Regions from separate parts of the Pseudarthrobacter ribosi genome, predicted to be linked through region 1. Evidence: predicted binding sites of a transcription regulator. Region 1 holds the regulator's gene; the other holds the start of a gene.
The links. Region 1 encodes LexA, which represses DNA repair genes until DNA is damaged. Its sites were predicted from a motif close to TCGAACANNTGTTCGA; they were not measured.
Positions count from the first base shown of each region.

Region 2: ACZYZ5_RS04690 (DUF6504 family protein) is a predicted target of LexA. The motif match lies at 11,076-11,091, and genes of this name have one in related genera.

Region 1 is NZ_JBVAYZ010000007.1:191,833-207,579, reverse strand. Features, by position in the region: gene rplT (50S ribosomal protein L20) at 1-101, opposite strand, end outside; gene rpmI (50S ribosomal protein L35) at 221-415, opposite strand; gene infC (translation initiation factor IF-3) at 531-1,619, opposite strand; gene ACZYZ5_RS10020 (DUF1844 domain-containing protein) at 2,062-2,448, shown strand; gene ACZYZ5_RS10015 (MFS transporter) at 2,553-3,887, opposite strand; gene ACZYZ5_RS10010 (SseB family protein) at 3,950-4,849, opposite strand; gene priA (bifunctional 1-(5-phosphoribosyl)-5-((5-phosphoribosylamino)methylideneamino)imidazole-4-carboxamide isomerase/phosphoribosylanthranilate isomerase PriA) at 4,861-5,607, opposite strand; gene ACZYZ5_RS10000 (CG2302 family histidine operon protein) at 5,659-5,817, opposite strand; gene hisH (imidazole glycerol phosphate synthase subunit HisH) at 5,818-6,636, opposite strand; gene hisB (imidazoleglycerol-phosphate dehydratase HisB) at 6,633-7,259, opposite strand; gene ACZYZ5_RS09985 (histidinol-phosphate transaminase) at 7,325-8,443, opposite strand; gene ACZYZ5_RS09980 (LysM peptidoglycan-binding domain-containing protein) at 8,500-8,931, opposite strand; gene lexA (transcriptional repressor LexA) at 9,290-10,039, shown strand; gene ACZYZ5_RS09970 (ATP-dependent DNA helicase) at 10,114-12,207, opposite strand; gene hflX (GTPase HflX) at 12,200-13,768, opposite strand; gene ACZYZ5_RS09960 (class I SAM-dependent methyltransferase) at 14,242-14,856, shown strand; gene dapF (diaminopimelate epimerase) at 14,837-15,747, opposite strand, start outside.
Region 2 is NZ_JBVAYZ010000003.1:211,268-227,014, forward strand. Features, by position in the region: gene ACZYZ5_RS04615 (DUF5671 domain-containing protein) at 1-666, shown strand, start outside; gene ACZYZ5_RS04620 (SulP family inorganic anion transporter) at 729-2,414, opposite strand; gene ACZYZ5_RS04625 (endonuclease/exonuclease/phosphatase family protein) at 2,443-3,153, opposite strand; gene ACZYZ5_RS04630 (carbohydrate-binding domain-containing protein) at 3,203-3,427, opposite strand; gene ACZYZ5_RS04635 (thioesterase family protein) at 3,571-4,374, shown strand; gene ACZYZ5_RS04640 (DUF2177 family protein) at 4,392-4,775, opposite strand; gene ACZYZ5_RS04645 (lipoate--protein ligase family protein) at 4,768-5,541, shown strand; gene ACZYZ5_RS04650 (MBL fold metallo-hydrolase) at 5,620-6,267, opposite strand; gene ACZYZ5_RS04655 (S-(hydroxymethyl)mycothiol dehydrogenase) at 6,264-7,349, opposite strand; gene ACZYZ5_RS04660 (mycoredoxin) at 7,517-7,774, opposite strand; gene ACZYZ5_RS04665 (SOS response-associated peptidase) at 8,046-8,792, shown strand; gene ACZYZ5_RS04670 (hypothetical protein) at 9,117-9,308, shown strand; gene ACZYZ5_RS04675 (VOC family protein) at 9,834-10,256, opposite strand; gene ACZYZ5_RS04680 (chorismate mutase) at 10,271-10,597, shown strand; gene ACZYZ5_RS04685 (hypothetical protein) at 10,608-10,994, opposite strand; gene ACZYZ5_RS04690 (DUF6504 family protein) at 11,151-11,483, shown strand; gene ACZYZ5_RS04695 (DNA polymerase III subunit alpha) at 11,480-14,980, shown strand; gene thrS (threonine--tRNA ligase) at 15,087-15,747, shown strand, end outside.

The DNA of each region.
Region 1 (15,747 bases):
TTGCGGTACAGGCGTGAACGCTGTCCACGGTAGCCTTTTGCGCGCTCAAGGATAACCCGGCGCTTCTTGTGGGCGTTGACCGCCCTCTTCACACGTGCCACGTGCGTACTCCTTCAGAATTCTGATCCCAAGCGTCTACTGCCGGAACAACCGGCTGGCCTGAGAAGCCTTTTTGGTAGTTGACTGCTGCCAGGTGGCTAACAGTCAGAGAACTTGGAACTTAGATGCCGAGCATCTTCCGGATGACCTTGGCGTCGCCCTTGAAGACGATCTTGTCGCCGGCAAGGCGGCGGGTCAGCCTGGAGGACTTGTGCTCGAGGTAGTGGCGGCGGTTGGCCTGCTGGCGGCGCAGCTTGCCGCTGCCGGTCAGCTTGAAGCGCTTCTTAGCACCACTGTGGGTCTTCATCTTCGGCATGGGAACCGATCTCCTTACGTATCCGCAGACAGGGTCTGCAGTCTTTCGTGCAGCCGCCCCTGCGGGCGGCATGCTGGTTGCTTGCTGCCGGACATTGCTGTCCGGCAGCCCTGAGCTAGTTGGTCTTCTTGGTGCCCGGCTTGGCGGCGGCCTTCGGGGCAGCCGGCCGTGCAGCGGGCTTCGGAGCCGCGGGACGCGGCACCGGCTTCGGTGCGGCAACCGGCTTCGGTGCTGCCGCCGGAGCGGCCTTTTCAGCCTCCGGAGCCTCCGCGGTTTCCGGAGCCTTGGCGGCGGCCTTGGGCGCTGCGGGCGCCTTGGCCACTGCCGGCCTGGCGGCGGCCTTCGGGGCCTCGCGCTTCGGAGCGGCCTTGGGAGCCTCCTGCTTCGGCGCTGCCTGGACGGGAGCCTTCTCTGCCGGGGCTTCCTCAACCTTGGCCTCGGCGGCCGGGGCCTCCGGGGCTTCGATCTTGTCGGCCTCAGCCTTTTCAGCCGGAACCTCGACGGCGGCTTCCTCAGCGGGGGCTTCCGTTGCCGGAGCTTCCGTAGAGGTTACTTCAGCCTCGGGTGCCTCAGTCCGGACTTGGTAGCCCTCCGGCAGCAGATCGGCGAGCGACTGCGTCAGGGGTGCTTCGGGGCCGGACGTGTCAACGCGGCCGCCGCCCGAAGCCTTGGCTTCGTTTTCGGCTTTGGCTTCCGCACGCTGCGATGCGCGGCGGGCCTCTGCCTTGGCTTCTGCCTTGTTCTTCAGGGGTCCGACGACCATGACCATGTTGCGGCCATCGATCCGCGGGCTGGACTCCACGACGCCGACTTCGGCGACGTCGTCCGCGAAGCGCTGGAGCAGTCGGATGCCCATCTCGGGGCGCTGCTGCTCACGGCCGCGGAACTGGATCATGGCCTTGACCTTGTCACCGGCGCCGAGGAAGCGGAGCGCGTGGCCGCGCTTCGTCTCGTAGTCGTGGGTGTCGATCTTCAGGCGGAAGCGGATTTCCTTCAGGACCGTGTTGGTCTGGTTCTTCCGGGCTTCGCGTGCCTTGACTGCGGCTTCGTACTTGTATTTGCCGAAGTCCATCAGCTTGCACACCGGAGGCTTGGCCTGCGGTGCAACTTCAACGAGATCAAGATCAGACTCGGCAGCCAAACGCAGGGCATCCTCAATACGGACAACGCCTACTTGCTCGCCTGCAGGGCCGACCAGCCGCACCTCGGGGACGCGGATACGCTCATTGATTCTTGGCTCGCTAATGTTAAAGCTCCTGTGTTCGTGAGGGGTATTCCACCGGCAAAAAGAGAAGGCCCCCAATTGCCGGAGCAATCGAAGGCCTCGAAGATCGGAACTGCCTGCCTCGTGTGAGGCGGCATGCATCCTGCCAGGGCTGACGCCCGGGAAGAATGCCCGACCAGGTACCCGGCAACCTTACTTCTTGCGAAGCTTCCCGAAGGAGAGCGGTTGACGCGGGTGGGAGAGAACTCCGCTTGCAAACTGAAAGTCGATTCTACAGAAGAAATCCCGTCCGGCGCACCTGCATGACGGGCATGTCGGTTGCGGACGGGTTCCGGCTGTCAGACCGCGGCAGTAACACTGAGAAACAGTAGAACGGCAGCGAAATAACGACAATCAGTCGGTCTGTGACAAGCTTACCAGCATGAGCACTTCAGACAGTAATTCACACGTTTACGAGCCCGCCAGCGCCCAGGGCGACGTTTCCCAGCAGATCCGCGACATCTCCGAGGTGCCCGCGATCGAGGTCATCACCACCGCCGCCGTGCACCTTATGAGCGCCGCCGCCGTGAAGCTTGGCCTCGCCGCCGAGGAGAACGCCGAAGAGCTCAAGGACCTGGATGAGGCCCGCAAGCTGATCACGGCCCTCGCCGGCCTGGTCACCGCGGCCGCTCCGGAAATCGGTTCCCAGCATGCCGGTCCGTTGCGCGACGGGCTGCGGTCCCTGCAGCTGGCATTCCGCGAGGAATCCGCCATCCCTGACGCGCCGGGCAAGGGCCCGGGCGAGAAGTACACCGGCCCGGTCAACTAAGCAGAGCGTATTTCCAACTGCACCGCGGCGGCGGGCGGACCACATCGGTCCGCCCGCCGCCATCGTTTAAGGCCCGTGGCCCAGGGCCGTGCCCGCCGGCGCACTCAGGCTGCGGCGAGGCGCCGCCGGCGCCGGTGCTGCAGCGCCAGCCCCAGCAGGCACAGCGCAACGCCGCCCATCCCTACGGCCACGAGTCCGGCCGAGGGACCGACGGCGTCGACGAACACACCGGCGAGCGGCGCGCCGAGCGCGACGCCCCCGGTGAGGGCCGAGCCGTACCAGCCCATCGCCTCGCCGCGGCGGCGCTCGTCGACGAGTTCGGCGACCTTCTCCGAGGCCGCCGACAGCACCGGGGCGCACAGCAGTCCCGGCAGGAGCGCGAGCAGGCTGAGGGTCCAGGTGTCCTGCGCGAAGGCCATGGGAATGCTCAGCGCGGACATCCCCAGCAGCAGCAGGATTGGCGAGATGGGCCGGTGCATGGCCCCGTAGATCACTCCGCCGACCACCGAGGCCCCGCACCAGAAGAGGAAGACCAGTCCGATCTCGGCCTGATGGCCGCCGGTTTCGAGGGCGGCTACGATCCCGACGTCGGTGCCGCTGAGCACCATGCCGGCTCCGGCGGCGACGGCGAAAACGGCGGCCACCGCGGGGGTGAACCAGACGAAGTTATGGATGACCTTGTGCCGCAGACCGGCCCGCTCCAGTCGCCGGTCCCCCGCGGCGGCCAGCGGGGCGAACTCCGCGGCGGCTTCCTGCAGGTGGGCCGGGGCGGCGGCGGCCACCGCGACTTCGGCTCCTTCCTGCTGGCTTGCCTCGAACGCGGCGTCGGACTCGGCATCGGCCCCGGGGCCGGCTTCGGCGCTGCGGGTCGGCGGGTTGAACCACATCAGGAAGAGCCCGGACACCGAGGTGGCGACGCCAATAATGGTCAGCCCCAGGACCGAGAGTCCGGCGGTCGCGACGAGGGCCCCCGCCGCGGGGCCGATCATAAAGACCAGTTCGGTGGAGATGGCGTCCAGGGCAAAAGCGGTGCGCCGCTGCTCCCCCGTGGCGAGGACGCCGAGGGACTGGCGGACGACGCTGAAGATCGGCAGGGTCAGCAGGCCGCCGACGAACACCAGCGGCAGCAGCAGCTCGTAGGACACGTGCGGCACCACCGACCAGATGACAGCCTCGGAAATGACCGACGGAATAAGGGCACGCCGCAGGCCGACGGTATCGACGCGCCGGCCGCGCCAGGGGGCGCCGACTGCAATGCCGATGGTCATCACGGCAGCCGCCGCCCCGGCCGCGGCGTAACCCTGCCCGAGGGTGAGGACGATGTGCAGGGTCAGCAGGACCCCGGCCGCGGAGTGCGGTATCCGGGCGACCATCCCCACCAGCAGTAGCCGCCTGATCGGCCGCACGGCCAGCAGCTCCCGGTACAGCGCGAAGTTCACGTAGCTTACATCCTTCCGGTACTGCCCCCGGCAGCACCGGGATCTCCCCCGCTGGCCGTCAGCTACGGTGCTGCGCGCTGCAATTTGACCTCGATCGAGTCAACCCGCTCAGCAAATACTTCATTCCGTGCCCAGACACTGTTGAGGCCTGACACGATGGACTGGACGCCGGCGGCGTCGAGCCCGTCTTCAAGGTAGAGCATGACACGGAGTTCCGGGCCGGAGCCCCCGCCCGGCAGCGGCGTCCCATCGGCCGCACGCGAGCCAACTCCACCGCCTGGATGAATTTCAACACGGCGGACGGCGGGAAAGCCAACCGCGGCCTCGCCAAGGCTCCGGGCGAGCTCGGGATCAGCGTACGACGGCGTCCAGTCCCGCTGCTGGGCAAGGGCCCACACGGCGGGCCGGCGCACCACGAAGGTCACCGCCGAGCCCGGGTCCAGTACGAGCAGTTCGGCGTTCTCGGCGACCGCGGAGAGCGCAGCCCGGGCCGCGTACACGGCCACCGGGCGGGCCTCCGGGTGCCAGGCGTGCAGCGAAGCGGCCGAGGTGAACACGGGCATCGCCGTCCGCCCGTCCGGGGCCTTGAGCGTCACGAGGGCCATGTCCGCCTGCTTGTCGGCATGCAGTCCGCCGGCACCTTCGCCTTCTTCGGCGAGGGTGGCCAGGATCGGGACGAAGACCCGTGCCGTCGCCAGCGCGGCCACCACCGCGGCCTCGTCGCCGTCGCCGGCCGCAAGGGCCGCCAGCGCCGCAAGGTATCCGGGGTCGGCCGCGCCGTCGTCGTCCTCGAAATTGTGGATTTTGGCGCGTTCGCCGGACAGGCTGCGCCCGGCCCAGGGCTGGCCCGCCGAGTCCGACGCTCCCCCCGCGCCGGCCAGGGCCGCCGCGATGTGCCCGGGCAACGGGCGGGACGTGGCGGGAAGGTCAGCTGCGCGCTCGTCCGCGGGGCGGTGCTCCATGCGGCGGACCGCTAGCGCCGGCCGGCGACGTCGAGGGCCTCGGGCAGCGTGAAATTGCCGTTGTAGAGGGCCTTGCCGACGATGGCGCCCTCGACGCCGAGCGGCACGAGGGAGCGCAGGACCTTGAGGTCGTCCAGGCTGGAGATACCGCCGGAGGCGACCACCGGTTTGCCGGTCTTCTCCACCATCTGGCGCAGCAGTTCGACGTTGGGTCCCTGGAGCGTGCCGTCCTTGGTGACGTCGGTGACGACGTAGCGGGCGCAGCCGGCCTCTTCGAGGCGTCCGAGGACGTCCCAGAGGTCACCGCCCTCCCTGGTCCAGCCGCGGCCGGCCAGCGTGGTGCCCCGGACATCCAGCCCGACGGCGATCCTGTCGCCGAAGCGCTCGATCACCCGGGCCGTCCACTCCGGGTTTTCCAGTGCCGCCGTGCCGAGGTTCACCCGGGCGACCCCGAGGTCCAGGGCCTTCTCGAGCGACTCGTCGTCGCGCAGGCCGCCGGAGAGCTCCACCTTGATGTCCAGCCGGCTGACCACTTCGCGGAGCAGCTCGGCGTTGGAGCCCCGGCCGAACGCGGCGTCGAGGTCAACGAGGTGGACCCATTCCGCCCCCTGCTGCTGCCAGTTGAGCGCGGCTTCCAGGGGGGTGCCGTAGCTCGTTTCGCTGCCGGCCTCGCCCTGGACGAGGCGGACCGCCTGGCCGTTGACGACATCGACGGCGGGCAGCAGCTCCAGCACGGGCAGCGGGGTTTCGGTGGTCATCGTGGTCCTCAGTTTTCAGGGTCGGCAGGTGGTCGGGGGCGCTGCGGTGTGTCAGGCGGCGGGGAGCGTCAGGAGGTAGGCGGCCAGCAGCGCCATCCCGGCCAGGACATAGAACACGACCTGGACCCAGCGCGGGCTCTTCTGCTGGCGGAAGGACAGCGCTCCGCCGACCAGCAGGCCGGCGAGCCCCATCAGCACGATGGACCACATCTAGGCGGTCCCGGCTTCCGGCGCGGCGGGGGTGCCGGCAGGCGCTGCCGTGGCCCCTGCGCCGGGCGCTGCCGTGGCCCCTGCGCCGGGCGCTGCCTCGGTCCCGGAACGGTCCCGCAGGCCTTCCACCCAGTTGCGCAGCAGGCGCGCACCGGCGTCGCCGGACTTCTCCGGGTGGAACTGCGTGGCGCACAGCGGGCCGTTTTCCACGGCGGCGATGAACGGGGCACCGTGCTCCGACCAGGTGACAAGCGGCGCCGTCATGCGCGGCTGGATGACGTCGAAGTCCCACTGCTGGACCCCGTAGGAGTGCACGAAATAGAAACGCTCGTCCTCCACACCGGCGAACAGCCTGGACCCCGGAGGGACGGAGACGGTGTTCCAGCCCATGTGCGGGACGACGTCGGCGGGAAGGAGCTCGACGTTCCCGGGCCACTCCCCCATGCCTTCGGCCACGGTGCCGTGCTCCACGCCGGCCTCGAAGAGGACCTGGAGGCCGACGCAGATGGCCAGCACGGGGCGGCCGCCGGCGACGCGGCGGCCGATCATGCGGATGGCATCGACGGCTTTGAGCTCGCGCATCACGGTTTCGAACGCCCCGACCCCGGGGACCACAAGGCCGTCGGCGTTGAGGACATCCTCCGGCCGGGAGCTGAGGATGACCTCGGCACCGGCGCGTTCGAGGGCGCGCACGGCGGAACGGACGTTGCCGGAGCCGTAGTCCAGGACGGTGACGGTGGGCTTGCCCTCGGGCGACGCCGGCCTGCGGCCGGCGTCGGGGTCGATGATGGCGCCGTCCTTCAGGACCTTCCCGGTCACAGCGCACCCTTGGTCGACGGGATGCCCTCGACGCGGGGATCCGGTTCGACGGCGGCGCGCAGGGCGCGGGCGAACGCCTTGAACTGGGCCTCGACGATGTGGTGCGGGTCCCGGCCGGCGGTGACGTTCATGTGCAGGCAGATTCCGGCGTGCAGGGTGATCGCCTCGAAGACGTGGCGGGTCAGGGAACCGGTGAAGTGTCCGCCGATCAGGTGGTACTCCTGGCCGGCAGGCTCGCCGCCGTGCACGAGGTACGGGCGGCCGGAGACGTCGACGACGGCGTGCGCGAGGGCCTCGTCGAGGGGAACCGTGGCTTCGCCGAAGCGTCGGATCCCGGCCTTGTTTCCGAGCGCCGTGCGCAGGACCTCACCGAAAGTGATGGCCACATCCTCGACCGTGTGGTGGACATCTATGTGGGTGTCGCCGGTGGCCTTGACCGTCATGTCGATCAGGGAGTGCTTGCTCAGCGCCGTCAGCATGTGGTCGTAGAACGGGACCGAGGTGCTGATGTCCGAGACACCGGTGCCGTCCAGGTTGATCTCGACCAGCACGGATGACTCGCTGGTGGTCCGTTCCATGCGTGCGGTCCGGCCCTCGGCAGCGGTTGATCCGGTGTTGCTCATGTGGGTGTCCTTTTGGATGACGACGGTGCCCGGCGTGCAGGCAGGGTGGGTGTCCTGGGTTAAGTCTAGGCGGGCTGCACGGCGCGGCGGGCCAGGATCCGTTCGAGGGCTTCGAGGAAGGCTGTGGTTTCCGTCTCAGTCCCGGCGGTGACGCGCAGATGCCCGGGAATGCCGACGTCGCGGATCAGCACCCCGGCCTCGAGCAGGCCCTGCCAGACCTCGTGTGGGTTGTCCAGACCGCCGAAGAAGACGTAGTTCGAGTCGGAGGCAGCCGGTTTGAGGCCCATCCGCTGCAGTTCGGACACGATCCTGTCCCGCTGGCGCTTGATGTCCTCGACGTCGGCCATCAGCGCGACCCGGTGGTGCAGGGCGGCCAGGGCCGCCGCCTGGGTGATGGCCGAGAGGTGGTACGGGAGCCGGACCAGGCGCAGGGCGTCGGTCACCTCGGGCGCTGCGGCCATGTAGCCAACCCGGGCGCCGGCGAGGGCGAAGGCCTTGCTCATGGTCCGCGAGACGATCAGCCGTTCCCGGCCCGGCAGCAGCGCGAGGGCGCTGGGCGTGCCGTCATGGGCGAACTCGTGGTACGCCTCGTCGACGATCACGATGGTCTGGCTGGCTTCCCCGGCCTCGTAGACGGCCTCCACGACGTCCAGGCCCAGCCCGGTGCCGGTGGGGTTGTTCGGGGAGCACAGGAAGACGATGTTCGGCTGGAGTTCGCGGACCTGGCTGGCGGCCGAGGCGGCACTGAGTCCATAGTCGTCGGCGCGGACCCCGACGATGTACCCGGTGTCCGTGCCGGAGGCCAGCAGCGGGTACATGGAGTACGTGGGAGGGAAGCCGAGGGCGGTGCGCCCCGGGCCGCCGAACGCCTGAAGGATCTGCTGGAGAACCTCGTTGGAGCCGTTTGCGGCCCAGATGTTGTCCGCACCCAGACCGTGCCCGAGGTAGTCGGCGAGGGCTTCGCGCAGTTCCGTGAACTCGCGGTCCGGGTAGCGGTTCAGGCCGGCCGCGGCAATCGTGACAGCCTCGGAAATGGCGGCGCGCACGTCGGCCGGGACACCATGGGTGTTCTCATTGACGTTGAGCAGGATGGGCACCTCCAGCTGCGGCGCGCCGTACGGCGTCAGGCCGCGCAGGTTGGTCCGGAGGGGAAGTCGGTTCAGGCGCTCTAGCTGGTCAGTCACTGCACCAGTTTAAGTGAGATAGCGGCGGGCCCTGAAACTGTGACGGGTCGAACAGGTTACTTGGACGGGATGAAGAGCGCCTGGCCGGGCACAACACGGGCGGCTTCGAGGTTGTTCAGCTGGATGATATCCGTGACGACGTCGCGGGGGTCGCGCTCCGGTGCCACGGATGCGGCGATGGCCCAGAGGGACTCACCGGGCTGCACCGTAACGGTCACGGTGGGGGTCAGCGACAGCCCGGCTGCGGACTCCGCCGCCTTGGCCGGGGCATTGAGGAAGCCGCTGAACGAGAGTATGAGCGCGGCCAGCAGGATCAGCGGCACCCCGATGAGGACAAAGCGCCCCCGCCGGGTGAGCCGCAGCGGCGCCTGCTTGACCCGCTGCTTGCGAACGGCGCCCGGGACGGCGGACGCACCGCCGTCGCGCCGGCCGTAGTCGCCGACTGCGTCGCGGCCGAAAGTGTCGTGAAACGCGCTTGATGCTGACATGAACTGAGCCCTCCTGGACCATACTGTGCCGCCCGGCGTACTCCACGTACTTGCCGCCAACCGGCCTAACCTTCGAACAAAGAACCGAACGTCACGCTGTACCGAACAGTCCACCGCCCTCAAACTGCGAAGAACTAGAACACATATTCGAACCTTGCTTGTTCTGTTTTAGCACTTATTAACGAACAATGTCGAGACTCGCTAGAACAAATGTTTGAAAATGCCCTGTGGCTGGCCTACGTTTGAGTCAAAGAACAACCACTTCTGCAGTTGATCAGCAGGGTCTGACATTTCAGGCCGGAAGTTCCCGGCAGCCGCAGCCACGGCGGCCGGGCGGAACGGAAAGGCGTTGGCGAACATGGCAGCACAAGCCACTGGCGGCAGGGCCACCCAGCGGGGCCCGCAGGCGGCCCGGCCACCCAAAAGCCTCACCGTCCGGCAAAAGAAGATCCTGGAGACCATCCAGCGCTCGGTCACGGACAACGGCTATCCACCCTCCATGCGCGAGATCGGCGACACCGTCGGCCTGGCAAGCCTCTCCAGCGTCACCCACCAGCTCTCACAGCTGGAAAAGCTTGGCTACCTGCGGCGTGACCCGAAGCGCCCCCGAGCCATGGAAGTGCTGATGCCGCTGACCCTCGACGAGGGAACCACCAAGATTTCAGGGGCCGAGAAGTCCGGCGGCCTGCGCACTGTCGGCGGATTGTCCGTGTCCGAACTGGCCAGCGCCACCGACACCGCGATGGTGCCGCTGGTGGGCCGCATCGCCGCTGGCGGGCCGATCCTGGCCGACCAGGTCGTCGAGGACGTGATGCCGCTGCCCCGCCAGCTCGTGGGCCACGGCGAACTCTTTATGCTCAAGGTGGCGGGGGACTCGATGATCGACGCCGCCATCTGCGACGGCGACTGGGTGGTGGTGCGCCAGCAGGGCGACGCTGTCAACGGTGACATCGTCGCCGCGCTGCTGGACGACGAGGCGACGGTCAAGACGTTCCGCCAGCGCGACGGCCACACCTGGCTGCTGCCGCAGAACACCCAGTACGAGCCCATCCTCGGCGATCACGCCGTCATCATGGGCAAAGTCGTCTCGGTGCTGCGCTCCCTCTAGGACCAGTCAAGGCGCGGCAACAGCTGCGAACAGGGGCCCCGCCATCCGGCGGGGCCCCTGGCGTTCGCACCGTACTACGTGGCGGGCTGCCCGGATTCCTTGGCGAGCCGCTCCAGGGCCGAGAGTGCGATCGCGGTGTCGGTGGTGGGCCAGAACGGCGGCAGGGCGGCGCGGAGGAATCCCCCGTAGCGCTCGGTGGAGAGCCGTGAGTCCAGCACTGCCACCACTCCCCTGTCGGTCGTCGTGCGGATCAGGCGGCCGGCGCCCTGGGCCAACCGGATGGCGGCGTGGGTCGCGGACACGCTCATGAAGCCGTTGCCTCCGGCCTGGGCCACCGCACGGGACCGTGCCGTCATCAGCGGATCGTCCGGCCGCGGGAACGGAATCCGGTCGATCACGACGAGGCGGCAGGACGTCCCCGGCACGTCGACACCCTGCCACAGCGACATGGTGCCGAAGAGGCAGGTGTCCGGCTCGTCGGCGAACTGTTTCACCAGCGCGGTCATGGTCGAATCCCCCTGGCAGAGGATGCTCATGTCCAGCCGCGGCCGCAGGGCCTCAGCGGCGTCCTCGGCGGCGCGCCGGGACGAGAACAGGCACAGAGCCCCGCCGCCGGAGGCCCGGATCAGCTTCTCGAGCTCGTCGATGGCCTCCGGGGACGTGCCGCGGCCGGGTTTGGGCAGGTGCTTGGCCACATAGAGGATGCCCTGTTTCGGGTACTCGAAGGGCGAGCCGACGTCGACCCCGGTCCAGCTCGGGGCACCGGGTCCGACCAGGCCCAGGCCGGCGGCGGCCGGTTCGAAGGCGGACCCGATCGCCAGGGTCGCCGAGGTCAGGATCACGGTGTGGTCCGCGAACAGACCCTCGCGGAGCCGCCCGGCGACGCTGAGCGGGGCAATGTTGATCAGGGCCGGCGCGGACTCGTCGGGCTGGGAATACCCCTGCTGCGGGTCGAAGGTGCTGTTGCGGGAGAACCAGACCACCTCGCGGTTTTCGCGGGCGGCGAGCAGCCGTTCGCAGAGCTCTAGGATCACCATGAGGCGGGAGCGCGCGAGCTGGCGGCCGCCGTCGGCCGTGTTGGCGCTGTCCCCCTTGGAGTCCGAGAGCGCCGCGCGGCAGGCGTCCCGCAGCTGGTCCACGCAGTCCAGTTGTTCGCTGTTCAGGCCGTTGGGCATGAGTCCGCCGGGGACCCCTTCAATGGCAAGTTCGAGGTTGGACGCGGCGTTGTTCAGAGCGTCCACGGTGATGCCCGTGTTTTTCCGGGCCCCGGACGCGGCGACGTGCACCATCGCGACGGAGAGCTGGCCGGACACGGCGCCCGTCACCCGGTCCTGCAGCTCGTGGGCCTCATCGACCACCACAACGTCGTACTCCGGCAGGACCGCGAGGCCCTCGAAGGCGCTGACGGCCAGCATGGCGTGGTTGGTGACGACCACGTCGGCGTCCGCGGCGTTCTGCCGGGCCAGTTCGCTGAAACATTCGGCCGCGAGGGGGCACTTCTGCGCGCCCAGACACTCCATTGAGGTGACGGAGACCTGCCGCCAGGCACGGTCCGTGACCCCGGGCAGGAGTTCGTCCCGGTCCCCCGTCACGGTGTCCTCGGCCCACTCGCGCAGCCGGACGACTTCCTTGCCGAGCTGGGACGACGGGCCGCCCATCGCCGCGGCGAAATGCGGGACGGCGGTGTCCTCGCCGAGCGAGAAGAGCTGGCCTTCGGAGGGCTCCTCGGAGGGGAAACCGCCTTCGAGCTTGTGACGGCACACATAGTTGGAGCGGCCCTTGACGAGGGCGACCTTGACGGGCCGTTCCAGCGCCGGGGTGATGGTCTTCAGCAGCCGGGGCAGGTCCCTGCCGACGATCTGGGTCTGCAGGGCCAGCGTGGCGGTGGAGACCAGGGTGGGCTTGTCGCTGACCAGCGAATGGGCGATCAGCGGGATCAGGTAGGCGAGGGACTTGCCGGTTCCCGTGCCGGCCTGGACCAGCAGGTGGTCGCCGCTGTCAATCGCGTGCGCCACCTGCCGGGCCATCTCATGCTGGCCGTCGCGGCTTTGGCCGCCCATGCCGGACACGGCGCGGTCGAGAAGTTCGATAACGAACTCCCCGCCGGCCGGGCCGCGTGTTCCTGCCGAACGTTCTCCGTCGGGTTCGGTCCCCGCGGCGTCAGTCATTGCTGATGAACGAATCCAGTTCAGCGGCGAATCCTTCGCGCACCATCACGACGGCGCGGGTGCCCGCTTCCTCGTGGTCAAGGCTGAGGATCTCGGCGTCGGTTTCGTGCAGCTTGCTGAGCAGGTCCCCGCGGTTGTACGGGATCATCAGTTCGAGCTTCACGCTGGGACGGGGGATGCCTTCGCTGACGGCCTTGAGCAGTTCCGGGATGCCCTCGCCGGTGCGTGCCGACACCACCACGTGGCGCGGTTCGCGCTGCTTGAGCCGTTCGATCACGAAGGGATCCGCGGCGTCGGCCTTGTTCAGGACGATGATTTCCGGCACCTTGCGGGCGTCGACCTCGCTGAACACCTTGCGGACGGCGGCGATCTGGCCTTCCGGATCCGGGTGGGAGACGTCCACAACGTGCAGGATCAGGTCCGCGTCAGCGACTTCCTCCAGGGTGGAGCGGAAAGCCTCCACGAGCTGGGTGGGGAGCGATCGGACGAAACCCACGGTATCGGCCAGGGTGTAGCCCAGCCCGTCCGAGGTCTCGGCCTTGCGGACCGTCGGGTCCAGGGTGGCGAACAGGGCGTTCTCCACCAGCACACCGGCGTCGGTCAGCCGGTTCAGCAGCGAGGACTTGCCGGCGTTGGTGTACCCGGCGATCGCAACGGACGGCACGGAATTGCGACGGCGGTTGGCGCGTTTGGTCTCCCGGGCCGGTTTCATCGCGGCGATTTCACGCCGCAGCTTGGCCATCCGGGTGCGGATCCGGCGGCGGTCCAGTTCGATCTTGGTTTCACCGGGACCGCGCGAGCCCATGCCGGCACCGGCGCCGCCCACCTGGCCACCGGCCTGGCGGGACATCGAGTCACCCCAGCCGCGCAGGCGCGGGAGCAGGTATTCGAGCTGGGCCAGTTCAACCTGGGCCTTGCCCTCGCGGCTCTTGGCGTGCTGGGCGAAGATGTCCAGGATCAGGGCCGTGCGGTCGACGACCTTGACCTTGACGATGTCTTCCAGGCTGCGGCGCTGGGACGGTGCCAGTTCGGCGTCGACGACGACGGTGTCGGCGCCGGTGGACATCACGATGTCCTTGAGCTCCTGGGCCTTGCCGGAGCCGAGGAAGGTTCCCGGGTCGGGCTTGGCGCGGCGCTGCACGATCCCGTCGAGGACCTCAGAGCCGGCGGTCTCGGCGAGAGCGGCGAGTTCGCGGAGCGAGTTCTCGGCGTCGGCGAGCGTGCCTTCGGTCCAGAGGCCGGCCAGCACGACACGCTCCAGGCGCAGCTGCCGGTATTCGACTTCGGTGACGTCTTCGAGTTCCGTGGACAGCCCGGCGGTACGGCGCAGGGCGTGCCGTTCCTCGAGGTCCTGCTGGTCACCGTCGTAATTGCTGTGTTCCTCGTCCCGCCGGGAGATCGCCTGCGCCTTGCCGAGCACCGACGTGGACTCGCCGGCAGCCGGAGCTGCCTTCCGGGCAGGGGTGTCCTTGGAGAGGATCCGGTCGATGACAGCCTGGATCTCCGCAGGACTCATGTCCTGGGCTGCTGAATCGGGTCCGGTGTTGGGCTGACTGGTCATGGTCTCCTTTAGAGGTTCGGCAGTTTCAGAATAGTGCCGATCGGTGCTGTGTGGGGCGGTATTCGCGCTGGGCTGACGACTATTCGTCAAACGGGGCTCCTGGAATGCCCGCGGCAGCGGTGCCGGGGCGGTGTGGGCTCCGCGAGGGAGCGGTGAGAACGGGAGGAACAGGCGTTGTCCGGCCTTGAGGAGGGGAAACTTTCCGCCCGGCCGGGCTCCATGAGCGCTGCCAGACTCCAAGTGGATCGGGCGCCAGCGGCTGGTCCTTTTCGGGATTATCGCGGGGGGCGCACTGAGCGGAAGGTAATTACCTGCGTCGCTGCGGGGACGGGATTTAACCCGCGCCGGCTACTTGAAGTTCAAGAACATGTTTTTAACACTAGCAGACGGCCCGGCTGCCAGAAGGTCCATCGGCCTCCGGCCCCGTGCCGCGGTTTCGCCTCCGGGCCGGGGGCCAACTAATCTGGGCAGTTATGGAGTCTGCACACTATTTCAGCGCCCAGCCGGCCGGGCCGTTCACCCGTAAGCCACTGACCGTGGAACTGGCCGGTGAGACCCGGCACCTGCAGACGTCCTCGGGCATCTTCAGCCCGGACGGCATCGACAAGGGTACTGCCGTGCTGCTGGCCGAGGCGCCCGCCCCGGCCCCGCAGGGAACGCTGCTGGACATCGGCTGCGGCTGGGGCCCGATCGCGCTGACGCTGGCGCTGCGGGCACCGCACGCCCGGGTCTACGCCGTGGACGTCAACGAACGGTGCGTGACCCTGACCAACGAGAACGCCGCGCTGCTGGGGCTGGGGAATGTCACGGCCAGCACGCCCGACGCCGTCGACCCCGGGCTCCGCTTCGACACGATCTGGTCCAACCCGCCCATCCGGATTGGCAAGGACGAGCTGCATGCCCTGCTGCTGCTCTGGCTGCCGCGGCTGGCGCCCGGCGGCTCCGCGTGGCTGGTGGTACAGAAGAACCTCGGGTCGGATTCCCTGCAGCGCTGGCTTGCCGCGGAGCTGGACAGCAGCCTCACGGTGACGCGCGAAAGCACCTCGAAGTCGTTCCGCATCCTGCGGATCAGGAAAGCGTCCCACTAGCGACGATCACCGCGGGGCCGCTGAGCTCAACGTGCTCGTGGCCCTCCGCCCCGAGGAAGAACTTCACTCCGACGACGCCGCCCGGGACGTGGACGTTCCACACATCCGGGGCGCCCTGGCCGGCCCAGTGGCGGATCGCGACGGCCGCCGCGCAGGCGCCGGTGCCGCAGGACTGCGTCTCCCCCACCCCCCGCTCATGAACGCGCATCGTGATGGTGCCGACGCCGTCGTGGACCAGCGGCTCGGACGGGACCACGAACTCAACGTTGGTGCCGCGGGGCGGCGTGGGGTCCACGTGCGGTGCGGTGAACAGCTGGGTGGCTTCCAGTTCGGCCAGTTCGGCCAGCGCAACGACGGTGTGCGGGTTCCCCATGCTGACGGACAGGGCGGGCCGTGCGACTTCGAGCCCCGTTGCGCTGACCAGCGAATCCATGGCCCGCGCGGTGGCCTCTCCGGGGAAAATGAACTCCCAGGGGCCCATGTCGACGGCGTAGCCGGCCGCGGTGCGGACGATCGTTTTGGCGCCGCCCCGGGTGCCGATGGTGAGTGATTCGCCGGCGGGCAGCTCGACCAGGCCCTCGGCGATCAGAAAGTGCACAAAGACGCGGACGCCGTTGCCGCACATCTCGGAGAGCGAGCCGTCGCCGTTGCGGTAGTCCATGAACCAGGCGGCGTCCGGGTGCTGCGTGAGCAGCTCCTGGCCCTCCGCGAGCAGCCGGGACGGGACGGCGCGGATCAGTCCGTCGCCACCGATGCCGCGGTGCCGGTCACAGAGTGCCGCGACCTGCTCCGGCGTCACCGCCAGGGTGCCGTTGGGGTCGGCCAGGAGCACGAAGTCGTTCCCCGTGCCGTGGCCTTTGGAAAACGTGAGTCCGCTCAGGGCTGCGGTGT
Region 2 (15,747 bases), on a different contig from region 1:
GCCGCCCTGGCCATGGCGGCGAACCCGCTGGCAGGCTCCGGGGCGCGCACCCTCCTGCTCGGGGGCATCAGTTCGCTCCTGGTCGGCGGAGTCGTCTGGTGGCTCACCTGGAAGCCCCTGGAGAGGACCCCGGCGGCGGCGCCCAGTCCTGCCGGCGATACCGGTAACTGGCAGAACGCCCGCCGGATCTACCTGATTGTGGTGTTCGGCCTCAGCGCCGTGGTCGCCGTCATTACCCTGCTGGTCATCGGCTACCGAATGTTCGAGTATGCCCTGGGCGACATCTCGGGCGGCAGCGTGGTAGACAGGATCCGGGCACCGCTCGGTTTGTTGGTGGCCACCGGCCTCGTCGCCGGCTACCACTTCGCGGTGTGGCGCCACGAACGTGCGGTCCTCGCGGCGGCGGGGCCCGCCCGGAAGCGGATGATCGGTCACGTCGTCCTGGTGACCGGCAGCGATCCGGCACCGCTGCACCGGGCCATCGAAGATGTCACCGGGGCCGGGGTGACCATCTGGAGGCGGGCCGACGTCGGGGCCGGTGCCGCTGCCGGCGACGGCCAGCTGGCGGGACGGCTGGCCGGGGAACTCGAGGGTGTTAGCGGAAAACGGGTGCTTGTGACGGTCAGCCCGGACGGCAGGATCGAGGTGATTCCGCTGCTGGGCTGAGGTGCCAAAAGTCGCTGGTCAGGCTGGTCTTGCCGGTGTTGCCGGCTAGCCCCCTTTAGGCCTTAGTCCTGCAGGTCCAGACCGAAGAGCCTCTTGTAGCTCCGCACCGCGTTGGTGACGGTGGGGAAGAAATGGTCCGGGCCGAACCGGCTGCTGACGCCGAACCGGATCAGGCGGTCCTTGATGGGCCCCTTCATCTCGGCGAAGACCAGGCTGATGCCGCGCTTCTCGAGCTCGTCGTCGAGGGCCACGAGGTCATCCAGGGCGGTGGTGTCCAGGCCGGTGATGGCCTCGGAGGCCACGACCACCCACCGGACCGGTTCCGGGGCGTTGGCCACGAGCGTCCGGATGTGTTCGGTGAAGACTTCGCCGTTGGCGAAGAACAGCGGGGCGTCGAAGCGTGCAATCACGAGGCCGGGGACGCGCTGGCCCTCGGGGTGGCGGTTCAGGTCGTGGTACCCGGGCACCTCTCCCACGCTGCCCAGTTCGGTGCGGTAGGGGTCCAGGGCGCGCAGCACAAACGCGATCAGGGACAGCCCGATCGCGACCACGATGCCTTCGAGGACACCCACAAAGGCGACGCCCAGGAAGGTCGCGACCAGCAGCGCGGCCTCGGTCCGGCTTATCCGGAGCAGCCGGAGGAGCGTTTTCACGTCGAGGATCGACGCCGCGGCGACCATCACGACCCCGGCAAGCACGCTGGAGGGAAGGAACGTCGTCAGCCCCGGCGCCAGGATCATGAACAGCAGCACAAGGGCGGCGGCAACGGCTCCGCTGAGGGGGCTCTTGGCGCCGGCCTCGACGGCGATCGGCGTGCGGGATGTGCTGCCGGAGATCGGAAACCCGCCAAAGAGGCCACTGGCCACGTTCGCCACACCGAGCGCCCCCATTTCCTGGTTCCCCTCAACCTGGACACCGCTCCGGGCGGCGAAGCTCTTGGAGAGCACCGAGGTATCGGCAAAGGCGATCAGGGCGATGCCGGCCGCCGGGCCGAGCATGGCGGTGACGTCCTCCATGCTGATGCCGCCGAGGGCGGGAGCCGGCAGGCCCTGGGGCAGGGCCCCCACAGTGGGGAGCGCCGTCGTCAGGTCCAGGGCGGCCGTCAGAGCCGTGGCTGCCACGACGGCGAGCAGCACACCGGGGAGCTTCCACGGCAGGAAGCGGCATCCGACGATGACGGCGATGGTGCCGGCGCCGAACAGCAACGCCAGTGGATTGATGCCGCCCTGGGCCACCGCCTGCGCCGTCCCCGTGGCGCTGTTGACTAGCGACCCGCCCGTGCCCGACATGCCGAGCAGCTTGGGCAGTTGGCTCAGCATGATGACGATGGCGATTCCGTTGAGGTAGCCAACGCGGATGGGCTTGGACAACAGCGCGGTGACGAACCCCAACCTGAAGACCTTGCCGACCAGCAGCATGCCTCCGATCAGCAGGGCCAGAAGGCCGGCGAGGGCCACCGCCTGGTCCGGATCCCTGCCGGCCAGCGGCAGGACGGCGGCGGCGATCATCGGGGCCAGGCTGGAATCCGGGCCGATGATCAGGACCCGGGAGGGCCCGAAGACCGCATAGGCAAGCAGAGGGATGATCGAGGCGTAGAGGCCCGTGACGGCCGGCAGCCCGGCGGCCTCGGCGTACGCCATGCCGGCCGGAATGAGGAACGCGCTGAGGGCGGCGCCGGAGGCCAGATCAGATTTCAGCCAGGGGCGTTCGTAGTCCCGCATCATTCTGAGGCCGGGCGGGAGTTTCATTGCCCTGGCGCCGCGCACCGGGTCCTGGCTACGCGGCAGGGGCCGCGGAGTCGTCGGCCCCCGGCGAGTCCTTGCCGTACTCCGCCGAAATGAGGATGGGGAGGTGGTCCGATGCCCCACGCGGCAGGGTTTCGACACTCTCGATGTTCAGCCCCTGGGAGGTGGCGAAGTCGAAATGGCCGTTGAAGACCTTGTACCGCGTGTACGTCCGCCGGTCACTGAGGGTGAGGTCGTAGCCGGCATCCTTCATCTTGGCCGTGAGGTTCTTGGTGAAGAAGGGGTAGTTGAAGTCGCCCACCATCAGGGACATCAGGCCGCCGCGCATGCTGAGCAGTTCCGCGTGCGCGGCGTGGATCTGGTTCCGCCGCAGCGAGTTCGACGCCGTCAGGGGGGCTGCGTGGAACGACGCAATGACGAGGTCGTGGTCCGTCTCATTGTCGATCACCCGGGTGCCGATCAGCCGCTCGTGCGCGGGGGACAGGACGCGGTCGTGCAGCGATTTCTTCAGCGCGAAGGTCTTCGTCTCGTACGCCGTGAACCGGTCCATGCGGTAGTAAATCGCCAGGCCCAGCCGGTTGCCCTTGGTGGCGTCGGCAAGGTGCAGGTCACCAATGGTGTCCGGGAGGTCGTTCGTGTCGCACTCCTGGAGACACAAGGCATCAATCTCAAAATTGCGGGCCAGATCAACCAGTTCACCGATGGCATGGTGCTTTCGCAGGTTGTAGCTGATGACTCGAATCAGGGGAGCACCTCTTCGGTGGATAGTCGTGGAAAGTCTGATTCCGAGTCTACCCAGTCCAGCCATTCGAGTCGGACCGGCGGCCGCGGGTCCCGGCGGTGACGGTGTACGCGCCGTCCAGCAGGACGGTGCAGTCCTTGCCCCGGATGCCGTCGTCCGCCGCGTTCACGGTCACCTCGCCCGCGGCCAGGACGAGGGAATCAGTGGGTGGATTGGTCTCTACGATTCCCGGCGAGGCTGTGCGGGAACTGTGGCGGGACCAGGGCTGGGATATGAGCTGCGCCTGGTGCGCCTGTGGTGACCGAGGTGGCCGATGGCAAAGTGCCTGGCGGGGTTCGGGCTGCCCCTGGGCCTGCCGCCGGTGCGGAAGCGATAGTGTGTTCTGGGATTACCAGCCACGCGAAAGGGCAGACGTTGATGACTGCTGAACTACCGGAGCTTGCCGAGGGCGACTTCTACTACGAGGTACTGGGCGGCGGGCGTTTCCGCTCCACCATCCACGCCCAGGGCGCCTGGAATGAGCACGAGCAGCACATGGCTCCCGCCTCCGGCATCATGGCTGACTGCCTGGATCGGCATGAGCCGCGCGACGACATGCGGATGGCGCGCCTGAGCTACGAGATTCTCGGCCTGATCCCCGGCGGCGAGTTCGAGGTTGTCACCACGACCCTCCGCCCGGGCCGGACGATCGAACTGGTGCAGGCCGAGCTGACCGCAGGCGGCCGCACCGCGATCCGTGCCACGGCGTGGCGGATGATCACCTCCGACACCAGCGCCATCGCGGCGTTTGAGGATCCCAGGATTTCCGCGCCGGAAGACTGCGAACCGTATGACGCCGCGAGCATCTGGCCGGGCGGCTACATCGCGTCGCTGGACATGCGGATCGCGGCCGGGCACCGCGCCGGGTCGGGCACGGTCTGGCTGCACACCGGGCACCCGCTGACGGACCGGAAGGACAGCAGCGACCTCGCCCGGCTAGTCGGCCTGGTGGACACCGCCAACGGCATTGCCGCCCGTGTTCCCCCGGGCAAGGGCAGCTACGCCTTTCCCAACCTGGACCTCCAGATCCACATGTACCGGCGCCCCGAAGGGGAGTGGCTGGGGCTGGACAACGAGGTCTCTTTCGGCACGGACGGGATCGGCCTGACCTCCACCGTGCTCCACGACCTCACCGGCCCGTTCGGCCGCGCTGAGCAGATCCTGACGCTCCGGAAGTCCTAGGCGCAGCCGTCTGACGCCTAGTGGAAGACGAGCCAGCCGACGACCGTGGCCAGGCCCGTCAGCACGGCACCCCAGGCGATATCCGCGACCACGATGATGAGCGGCCAGTTCTTCAGGGTCGCGGCGTTGGTGAGGTCATAGGTGGCGTAGGCGAAGGTGCCCAGCGCCGCGCCGTACCCGAGCGCCGTGAGCCAGCTGCCGCCGTCGAGCGCCGGCTGCAGGGCGAAGAAGACGATCCCCGCGTTGTACAGGACATAGAAAGCGACGGCGTACCCTAGATGGGGCTTGTCCGCCATGAGGTGCCCGAGATGGCGCCGGTAGAACTTGCTCATCGACTTGAGCCAGACGGAATCGATGACGGCGAACGCGGCGGCTACAACAAGGAACTGCAAAATGACCATATGGGAGCATAACAACATGCCGGAGGCCGCAGGCGCAGCGCGGAGGCTGACGATTTTCCGGCAGGAGGAATCCCTGGGCGCCGCCGCGGACCTGGACTTCGCCCTGGAACTGCTGCGGAGGGTCAAAACCGGTGGTGTGGGCCCCACGATCCGGCTCTACCGGCCGGCGCCCACCGTGGCCTTCGGGCAGCGGGACACGCACCTGCCGGGTTTTGACGCCGCCGCGCAGGCCTGCCGCGAGCTGGGCTTCGAACCTTTGGTCCGCAAGGCCGGGGGACGCGCCGCCGCGTACCATCAGGGAACCCTCGTGATCGATCACCTGGAACCGGACACGGACGCGATCGCCGGGGCCAAGCGGCGGTTTTCCTTCTTCGGTGAACTGCTGGCCGGCGCCCTGCGGAGCGCCGGCGTCGACGCCGCGGTGGGGGAGATCCCCGGCGAGTACTGCCCCGGGGAATTCAGTGTCCACGGCCAGGATCCGGAGTTTCCGCAGCACCAGCTCAAGCTGATCGGCACGGCCCAGCGGGTGGTGGCCGGCGGCTGGTTGTTCAGCTCCGTCATTGTGGTGGAGAACTCGGCCCCGATCCGCGCAGTGCTGGAGGCCAGTTACGCCGCCCTCGGCCTGGACTGGGACCCGGCCACGGCGGGCGCCGTCAACGACCTCGTCCCGCACCTGGACGTGGACGCCATCGAGGCGGCCGTGATCGGCACCTACGCCCGCTACGCCACTCTGGCCTACGGCGACTTCGACAGCCTGCTCGGCTGAGACCGCCGCAGGCCATGGAGAAGGCCGGGCACCAGCGGTGCCCGGCCTTCTGAGGTGCCCGGTTGTAACGGCTGGTGCCTAGTGGCCCCGGGCGATCCATTCCTCCAGCTGCGGCGCCTCGGCACCGACCGTCGTCGGATCGCCGTGACCGGTCCGCACCACGGTGTCCGCCGGCAGGGTCAGCAGCCTGGCTTTGATGGACTCGATGATGGTGGGGAAATCGCTATAGGACCGGCCGGTGGCGCCCGGACCGCCCTGGAACAGGGTGTCGCCGCTGAACACGGTGCCCTCGCTCTCCAGGGAGAAGCACATGGAGCCGGGGGAATGTCCCGGCGTGTGCAGCGCCACGAGCCGTGCGCCGGCGACGTCGAAGGTGTCCCCGTCCTCGATCGCGTGGTCCGGTTCGGTTCCCGGGAACACCCGCTCCCAGAGCATCCAGTCCTCGCGGTTGAGGTACACGGGGGCGTTGACGCGCCCGCGGACCTCGCCGACGGCGGCGATGTGGTCATCATGGCCGTGCGTCAGCAGGACCGCAGTGACCTTGCGGCCGGCGACCGCTGCCTCGACGGCGTCGGGGTCGTGCGCCGGGTCGATCACGACGCATTCGGCGTCGTTGCCCACGATCCAGATGTTGTTATCGACGTCCCAGGTGCCGCCGTCGAGCGAGAAGGTGCCCGAGGTGATCAGCCGGTCGATCCGGAGGCCGCTCACGGGTCCGCCGCTCACAGTTCCACGACCGAACGCAGCACCGAGCCGGAGTGCATCTTGTCGAACGCTTCCTCGATCTGGTCGATCGTGATCCGCTCCGTGACGAAGGCGTCCAGGTCCAGCTTGCCCTGCCGGTAGAGGTCGATCAGCATGGGGAAGTCGCGCGAGGGGAGGCAGTCGCCGTACCACGAGGACTTGAGCGAGCCGCCGCGGCCGAATACGTCCAGCAGCGGCAGTTCCAGGGTCATTTCGGGGCTGGGAACGCCCACGAGGACCACGGTGCCGGCGAGGTCGCGGGCGTAGAACGCCTGCTTGTACGTCTCGGGACGTCCCACGGCGTCGATCACGACGTCGGCGCCGAAGCCGCCGGTCAGTTCGCGGATCGCCTCGACCGGGTCGACGGCGGAGGAGTCCACGGTGTGTGTTGCCCCGAGGTCCTTGGCGCGTTCGAGCTTCTTCGGGTCTATGTCGACGGCGATCACCGTGGTGGCGCCGGCGAGCGCGGCGCCGGCAACGGCCGCCACGCCCACGCCGCCACAGCCGATCACGGCGACGGAATCGCCGCGCTTGACGTTTCCGGTGTTGATGGCCGCGCCGATGCCTGCCATCACGCCGCAGCCGAGCAGGCCGACGGCGGCCGGGTCAGCCTCGGCGTCCACCTTGGTGCACTGACCGGCGGCGACGAGGGTCTTCTCGGCGAAGGCCCCGATGCCGAGCGCCGCGCTGAGTTCGGTGCCGTCCTCAAGCGTCATCTTCTGGGCGGCGTTGTGCGTATTGAAGCAGTATTGCGGCTGGCCTTTAGCGCAGGCACGGCATTCGCCGCAGACGGCGCGCCAGTTCAGCACCACGCGGTCGCCGGGGGCTACCTCGGTGACGTCCGGGCCCACGGCGCTGACGACACCGGTGGCCTCGTGTCCGAGCAGGAACGGGAAGTCGTCGTTGATGGCGCCCTGCTTGTAGTGCAGGTCGGTGTGGCAGACACCGCACGTGAGGATGTCCACCAGGGCCTCGCCGGGTCCGGGATCCGGGACCAGGATGGTCTCCAGGGTGACGGGTGCACCCTTGGAGCGGACTACTGCGCCTTTGACTTTATGGACCATGGAAAATAGCTCCTCTGCTCGGTCGCGGATCTGGCCGCAAACACTCTTTGTCTCAAGACTTCTGTCACGCAAGACTTCACTCGCACAAATTCTGCCGCATAACGGGGGTGCGGCGCGGCCCCCCGTGGGTGGCCGCGCCGTCGTCGTCATCTGTTCAGGGGTGTGCCTTAGGCCGCGAGACGGCTCTTGACCTCGGCAGCGGAGGGATTGGTGGCGGCGGTGCCGTCCGGGAACAGCACGGTGGGAACGGTGCGGTTGCCTCCGTTGAGCTTCTCCACGAGATCTGCGGTGCCGTCCACTTCTTCGATGTTGATCTCGGTGTACCCGATGCCCTGGGCATCCAGCTGCTTCTTCAGGCGGTTGCAGTAGCCGCACCAGGTGGTCGAAAACATGGTGATGGTGCCGGATTCGGGGGTGAAGTCCACGAAGTTCTCCTCAAAGCTGGTTGACGGCGCGCGGTGGCAGCGCCGATTGGCGACAAAAAGTCGTACGTTACTCCCAATAACCGTAACCCGCGGACCGGTATTCCCGCAGGGCGGGCGCTGCCTGCTACGCCGTCGGCCGCGAATACGCGGGAAAGCTGCGACGTCGCTGGAAAGTTCCGGCGACTCCGCAGGTCTCCGGCGACCTCGGCGGGCTCAACCGGGACTCTCGGTTCCGGGTGACAGGGATTGGGTGCGGTGGCATGCTGGTGCCATGTGTGGACGCTACGTGATGGCCCGGGCCGTCGGAGACCTGCTGGCCGAGTTCGACGCAGAACTCGAGGACGAGATTGCGATTCCCCCGTCGTGGAATGTGGCCCCGACGGCGGACGTGCCGATTTTGCTCGAACGGCTGGTCGACGGGGAGCCGGTCCGGCAGCTTCACCTGGCGCGCTGGGGGCTGGTGCCGTCCTGGGCCAAGGACTTGGGCATCGGCTCGAAGATGATCAATGCCCGCAGCGAGAGTGTGCTGGAGAAGCCGGCGTTCCGGAAGGCCACCCGGGCCCGGCGCTGCGCGGTCCCCGCCGACGGCTACTACGAATGGAAGGGCGAAGGCCGCGGCAAGCAGCCCTACTACGTGCACCCGAGGGACGGCAGCCCGATCGTATTCGCCGGACTCTACGAATGGTGGAAGGACCCCTCCAAGGCCGAGGGCGACCCGGAACGCTGGCTGCTCTCGACGTCGATCATGACCACTGACTCGCCGCCGGAGGGCTACGCCGGGGGAATGCTGGCCGAACTCACGGCCCTGCACGACCGGGTTCCTCTGCCGATGGACCGGGGGACGATGCAGGCGTGGCTGGACCCGCAGGCCGACGATGCCGCCGGACTGGTGGGTCTGGTCCGGGCCGGGGCGCACGACGTCGCGGAGGGCTGGACGATCGATGCCGTCGGCACCGCCGTCGGGAACGTGAAGAACGACTCACCGGAACTCATCCAGCCGGTGGGGAGCCTGTTCTAGCCGGGCGCGAATCGCCCGGCACCTCGGTCACCAATGGGATGAAGTACTGCTAGACGAAACCGCCGCTGAGGGCCTGGGCGGCCACCCGTGGGATTTCCGGCCGCGGTGGTACTGAGTACCAGCGCCTCCCTCGAACTCGGTTACGAAGCGGTCGGAACCTACGCCGGGACGATTCCGCGGCAGATCGACCTCCGGTCCTCCAGCCTCCCCCGAGCGAGGGTACCGTCGAGCGCATGATGATCTGGATCAACGGAACCTTCGGCGCGCGAGCAGATATTCCATGTGGTGCTGGACGCGGACGTAGCCAGCCTTCGGCACGGGATTGTGAATGACCAACTGGAGTCAACTGGCAGGCAGTGGCGGCTGGACCACATCGCGGAGTGCGCCGCGGCCCGGGACTGGTTGATCTCCGGTGCCGGCCTGGTCATCGACACGTCCCGACTCACGGCGCAGGACGTTATCGGCCGCATCGCCGGGGCAATCCCGGCGGAACTTGCGGGTGGGACGGACGGCTAAAGGGACACAGCTGGGTCGGCTGCTCAATGCAAGGGGCGGAGCTATCCGGCCCGGAGCCTGTCCTTCCCGTGTTCCGAATGCTGCGGGGTGCCGCCGGTATAGACGCGGCACCACCGCTGCTTCGTAGCCCACCGCACACCGGCTCGAAAAGCGTGCCGCCGTGTGCTCCAAGCCACATTAGCGGCGCAGTCGAGCAGCTCAATAGGGTCATTGTGCCCTTGGTCACAACGGCACCGTCTGCTGAAGCCCATCTTGAAGATCAACTTTTCGATTCGGGAAGCAGTCCAAGGCGACGTTCCGGACTTTACGTCTTCCCAGATCCTGGCCTGGCGTACGGCCTTGGCAGGGATTCTTGATGCAGGTCACCTTGCAGGTCGAGGGCGCTGCATTCGGGAGACCGCGGGATGATGTGGCGAACGGGAAGAAAGGCATGGCTGGTGCCAGGACGGTGAGACCAAGCAGGATTCCCGCTTTGACCCGCCGTTGTTGGAACGCCGGTTTGCGTTGGCTCTTCGCTAGTTGCCGTTAGAGCGTCACGTTGCCGCCGCCGTCGACCGCCCAGCTGGGATTGAACGCCACTTCCCAGCGGTAGCCGTCGGGGTCGGCGAAGTAGCCGGTGTAACCGCCCCAGGGCTGGGTCTTCGGCCCGGCGATGATTTCCGCCCCGGCCGTCTCCGCCTCGGCCAAGGCGCTGTCGACTTCCGCCGCGCTGGCCAGGTTGTGGCTCAGGGTGATGCAGGGACGGCCGGCGGGGGGATCAGTGGCGGCTTCGGCCTGCATCTGCCCGGCGTCCCAGAGCGAGAGGATCAGGCCGTGATTGGCCTGGATGAATAGGACCTCGCCGCGGACTTCCCGGTGCACGGGCCAGCCCAGGCCGTCTACGTAGAAACTGCGGGAGGCGTCAACACTGCGGACACCCAGTGAAATTAAATCGACTCGTGGCTGCATCTTTCGATACTGTCATGGACATGTCCACAAATCAGGAAAACGATAAAGCTGCCAAGGCCGACCGGGAACAGCTCGCCGCCGTGCGGGTGGCTGTTGACGAGGTGGACGAGCAGATCGTGTCGCTGATCGGACGCCGCGAGCGCCTGATCCGGATCGCCGGAACCCTCAAGTCCGATAGCGCCGAGGTCCGTGCCCCCGGCCGTGTGGAACGGGTTATCGAACATGTCCGCACCACGGCGGAACTGAAGGACATCGACGTCGAACTCGTTGAGAAGACCTACCGGGCCATGATCGACGCCTTCATCACGCTCGAACTGGAAGTCTACAAAGCCAGCTCCTAGTGCAGGGAGCCTAAAGGGATTCCTCCACCGGGACGTTCGCCTGGTAGTCGCGGCCGTCGCAGTCGCTGAACGCTGTCATGAGGTGGCCCTTGGCCAGGCCCATGACGGTGCTGATGGGGAAGTTCCCGGTGATGGTGTTGCCGGAGTGCTCCACACCCTTGAGGTCAAAGTTCTCTTCCGTGCCGTCGTGGCTGAAGCAGTAGAAGGACACGGCCTCCCCGTTCATGAACTCGATCCCCATTCGTCGCTGGTGGGAGTGATCCGGGGTTGCTGCCACCAGGCCCACAACGTAGGCGCCCTGACCGGGGATATTTCCGTCTATATCGAACTTCGCCACCAAGGACGTGTCCTCGGCGGCGATGCTTACGTTCTTGAGAAGTGCGTTATGGGAGCTCATGGATCAATCCTGCTACCTGTGCCTGCGTCCGTCCACCCCTGATCTAGGTTTTGCCCCGGCACCGTCGTAGACTGAGGTTGTTCGAAGATATGTTCGAATAGTTTCTGGCAGGTTTAGTACAGATGGTTTTACTGATGGTGTGGGCCGGGAGGCGCGATGGGGATGTTCAGCGAGTCGGTGAACGTCGTCTGCGCACCCTCCGGCCAGCCCCTGGAACTCGACTGGGCCGGCCACCACTACACCGTCTGTGCGGAACCGGTCCGCTGGTACGAGCGGCGCCAGTGGTGGGCGGAAGAACAGCGCGCACCTCTGGGGAGCGGCCCCGGCCTGGTGGACCATGAGATCTGGCGGGTCCAGGTGCGCCGGGTAGATTCCCCCGACCAGGAAAGCCTCACCCTTGACCTGACCCGGCATGTGGGCAGCGGACGCTGGCGCCTGCTGCGGATCCACGATGGCCTGCTTCCCTTCCGGAAGCCCGAATCGGCATGAGCTTCACCCATCTCCATGTCTCCACCGCCTTCAGCGCCCACTACGGGGTCTCCTGGCCGGAGGAGCTGGCCGCCGCCGCGGCCGCGGACGGGGCGACGGCGCTCGCCTGCACAGACCGCGACGGCCTCTACGGGACGGTCAAGCACCTGTTGGCCTGCATGGCCGCGGGGCTGGACCCGATCGTCGGAGTGGACCTTGCGGTCTTTGATGACGACGGGGACCTCCGCACCCAGGTGGGGGGACGCGTCGTCGTGCTGGCCCACGGGCACAACAACGGCGCCGGGTACCGTGCGCTGTGCCGGCTGATCTCCGATGCCCATGCCCGCACCACGGGCAAGGCCGGGGGAGCGGTGCCCGTCGCCGTGACCCGGGCCGAGCTGGCTTCCCGCACCCTGCACCCGGAAACGCTCAAGCCGGTGCTGACCGTGCTGATCGGCCCGGACTCCGACGTCGGACGCGCCATGGGCGGCAGGCGCTACCTGCGCCCCCGCACCCTATTTAAACGCTGGCTCGATGCCATGCCCCCCGGAACCATCGCCGCCGAGGTGGTCAGCCAGCTCAGCCCGCCCGGGGAACCGCTCAGCACCGCCCACGCGGTGCGGATGCTCAAGCTCGCCGCCGAACACGGGGTTCCTGCCGTGCTGAGCAACGCCGTGCGGTATGTCGCCGAGGATGGAGCGGCCACCGCGGACGTGCTGGATTCCGCCCGCACCCTCAAATCGCTGCCCGAACTCTCCACCGCCCCGCTGCTCCAGCCCAACGGGCAGGGCTGGCTCAAATCCGCGGCGCAGATGCTCCAGCTGGGCAAGGAGATCATGCATGCAGCCGGGTACGGCGCCGCGGACCTCAAAAACCTGATGGCGCAGACCGAGGCGCTCGCGGACCGTCACCGGATCGATCCGGTGACGGACATGGGATGGAAACAGCCCGTGGTGCCGGAAGCCTCGGTCATCGGAATCGCCGGGGACGCCCTGGTGGAGCTCACCCAGCGCTGTGAGGCAGGCATCAGCCGGCGATTCCCTGGGATCGCCGGCAAACCCGCCCAGGAACTGCGCTCGCGGCTGGAGCACGAGCTGCGGATCATCGACAGCCTGGGCTTCGCCGCCTACTTCCTGACCGTGGCCGAAGTTTCCCGGATGATCCTGGACATGGGAGTCCGCGCGGCGGCCCGCGGCTCAGGGGCCTCCAGCCTGGTCAACTACCTGATCGAGGTCAGCCAGGTGAACCCGCTGGAGCACGACCTGATCTTCGAACGCTTCCTCTCCCGGGACCGCGCCACCCTGCCGGACATCGACATCGACGTCGAAAGCGCCGAACGGCACAACGTGTACCGGAGGATTTTTGAGCGCTTCGGCTCCGAACGCGTCACGCTGATGAGCATGCAAAACGGCTACCGCGCTCGCGGTGCCGTGCGCGATGCCGGCCTGGCCCTGGGCATGGAGGAGGGCGAGATCGGGGACATCGCCAAGCAGCTGTGGCGTTTCTCGGCACGGAACTTCCGCGAGGCCCTCGAGGAGAAGCCCGAGCTGAAGGAATTTGCCGGCCGGGTCGGGCAGCGCGATTTCAGGGAGAACCAGCAGCTGGACCTGCTGGTGGACCTCACCGAACGGCTGGACCGGCTGCCGCGCCACATTTCCATGCACCCCTGCGGGGTGATCCTGGGGGACGCCACCCTGCTGGACCGCACGCCCGTGCAGCCCAGCGGACTGGGCCTGCCGATGAGCCAGTTCGACAAGCACGACATGGACCCGATGGGCATGCTCAAACTCGATGTCCTCGGCGTCCGGATGCAAAGCGCCATGGCCTTCGCCGTCCGCGAGGTGATCCGGCTGCATCCCTCCAAAGCCGAGGTGGTGGCCGCCGGCGCCCACCCGCCGGGGCCGGACGGGACAGGCCCGGACTACATCGCCCCGGACGGGAAGATCGACCTCAACGCCGTGCCGCTCGACGACGAACCCACCTATGAGCTGATCCGCAGCACCCACACCCTGGGCTGCTTCCAGATCGAATCGCCCGGGCAGCGGGAGCTCATCGGCAAACTCGCCCCCCGGGAGTTCAATGACCTCATCATCGACATCTCGCTGTTCCGGCCGGGCCCGATGAAATCGGACATGGTCCGGCCCTTCCTGGAGCACCGGCACGGCTTCGCCCCCGAGGTCTATCCGCACCCTGACCTCAAGCCCGTCCTGAAGGAGACGCACGGCGTCACGGTGTTCCATGAGCAGATCCTGAAGACCTTTGACGTCATGACCGGCTGCGGGCTGGCGCGGGCCGACGAATTCCGCCGCGCCCTCGGCAACGAGGTCCTGGAAGGCAAGGTGGAGGAGTTCTTCCGGAAGGAAGCCCGCTCGCGGGCGTACAGCCCGGAAGTGGTGGACAAGGTCTGGGGGACGCTCAAGGCCTTCGGCAGCTTCGGCTTCTGCAAAGCCCACGGCGCCGCTTTTGCCGTGCCCACCTACCAGTCGGCCTGGCTCAAGACCCACCACCCGGAGGCCTTCCTCGCCGGGCTGTGGGAACACGATCCGGGCATGTATCCCAAGCGGCTCCTGGTGGCCGAGGCCCGGCGGCTGGGGATCCCCATCCTGCCCCTGGACATCAACCGCAGCCAAGCCGAGTACCGGGTGGAACGCGTGACCACCGGCCCGGACCGCGGCAAGCTGGGCATCCGGCTGAGCCTGAACGGCATCTATGGTCTCTCCGGAACCGAGCTGAAAAGAATCGTGGCGGGACAGCCCTATGACTCCCTCGCGGACCTGCGGGCCAGGTCCCGGCTGAGCAAACCCAGCATCCAGCGGCTGGCCCAGCTGGGGGCCTTCGACGCCCTGCACCGGGCCTCCGGCGGGACGGCCAACCGCGCGGACCTGGTGCAGCATCTGCAGACCCTGCAAAGCAGGCCGCAGCGGAAAGGCATCGACGTGATCGAGGGGCAGCTCTCGCTGCCGCTGGGCGACGTCGAGCTGAAAAACCTCAAGGCCGGCCTGCCCGCTCCCACGCTGGTGGATACCGTCCGGGCCGAGCTGGACCTGATGGCGGTGGATGTCAGCGACCACCTGATGGCCAGCCACCGGCCGCTGCTGGACCGGCTCGGCGTCACCACCGCGGACCGGCTGCTGGGACTGCGCAACGGCACCGAGGTGCTGGTCGCCGGGGTCCGTGTCGCCACCCAGACCCCACCCATGCGGGGCGGGCGCCGCGTGGTGTTCATCAGCATCGACGACGGCACGGGCTGCGTGGATTCCGTCTTCTTCCATGAGGCCCAGGAGCTGGCCGGGCCGCTGCTGTTCGGCACCCGGCTGCTGCTGATCCGGGGAACCACCCGACGGACCGGGCCAAGGGGGATCAGCATCAGCGCCAGCATGGCCTGGGACCTGAGCCGCACCGAGACCCTGCCGTTTCCGGTCCCGGCTTCCGGGATCCCGGAATACCGGGAACCCGAGCCGCCAGGCCCGCTGGACGGGATCAGCCGCAACCTCGCCATTACCGGACTGGGAGGCTGAGTGGCTCGTTGGTTGGCCTCTGCAGAAACCGATAGCATGGACGAGGCTGGCTGTGGTCCCCGTACGCCACAAGCTACGAAGCCTAAACTTTGAATAGGAGACACCCGTGTCAGATGCCCAGCAGATCACCCTTCTCGTCGATGGCGAAGAGACCAAGGTGACTACCGGGACCACCGGCGCGGAACTCTTTTTTGAGCGCCGCGACGTCGTTGTGGCCCGCATCAACGGCGAGCTGAAGGACCTGGACCAGCCGTTGCCCGAGGACGCCACGATCGAGGGCGTCACCATCGACTCCCCGGACGGGCTCAACGTCCTGCGCCACTCCGCCGCCCACGTCATGGCCCAGGCCGTGCAGCAGTTGCGTCCCGACGCCAAGCTGGGCATCGGTCCCTACATCACCGACGGCTTCTACTTCGACTTCGACGTTGAGGAGCCGTTCACGCCGGAAGACCTGAAAACCCTGGAAAAGATGATGCAGAAGATCATCAACCAGAACCAGAAGTTTGTCCGCCGCGTCGTCACCGAGGACGAGGCCCGCGAGGCGATGAAGGACGAGCCGTACAAGCTCGAACTGCTGGGCAAGAAGAACAACGCCGCCGAAGCGGGCGAAGGTGTCAACGTCGAGGTCGGCGCCGGCGACATCACCATCTACGACAACGTGGACCGCAAGAGCGGGGACAGCATCTGGTGCGACCTGTGCCGCGGCCCGCACCTGCCCAACACCAAGCTGATCTCCAACGCCTTCGCGCTGACCCGGTCCTCGGCCG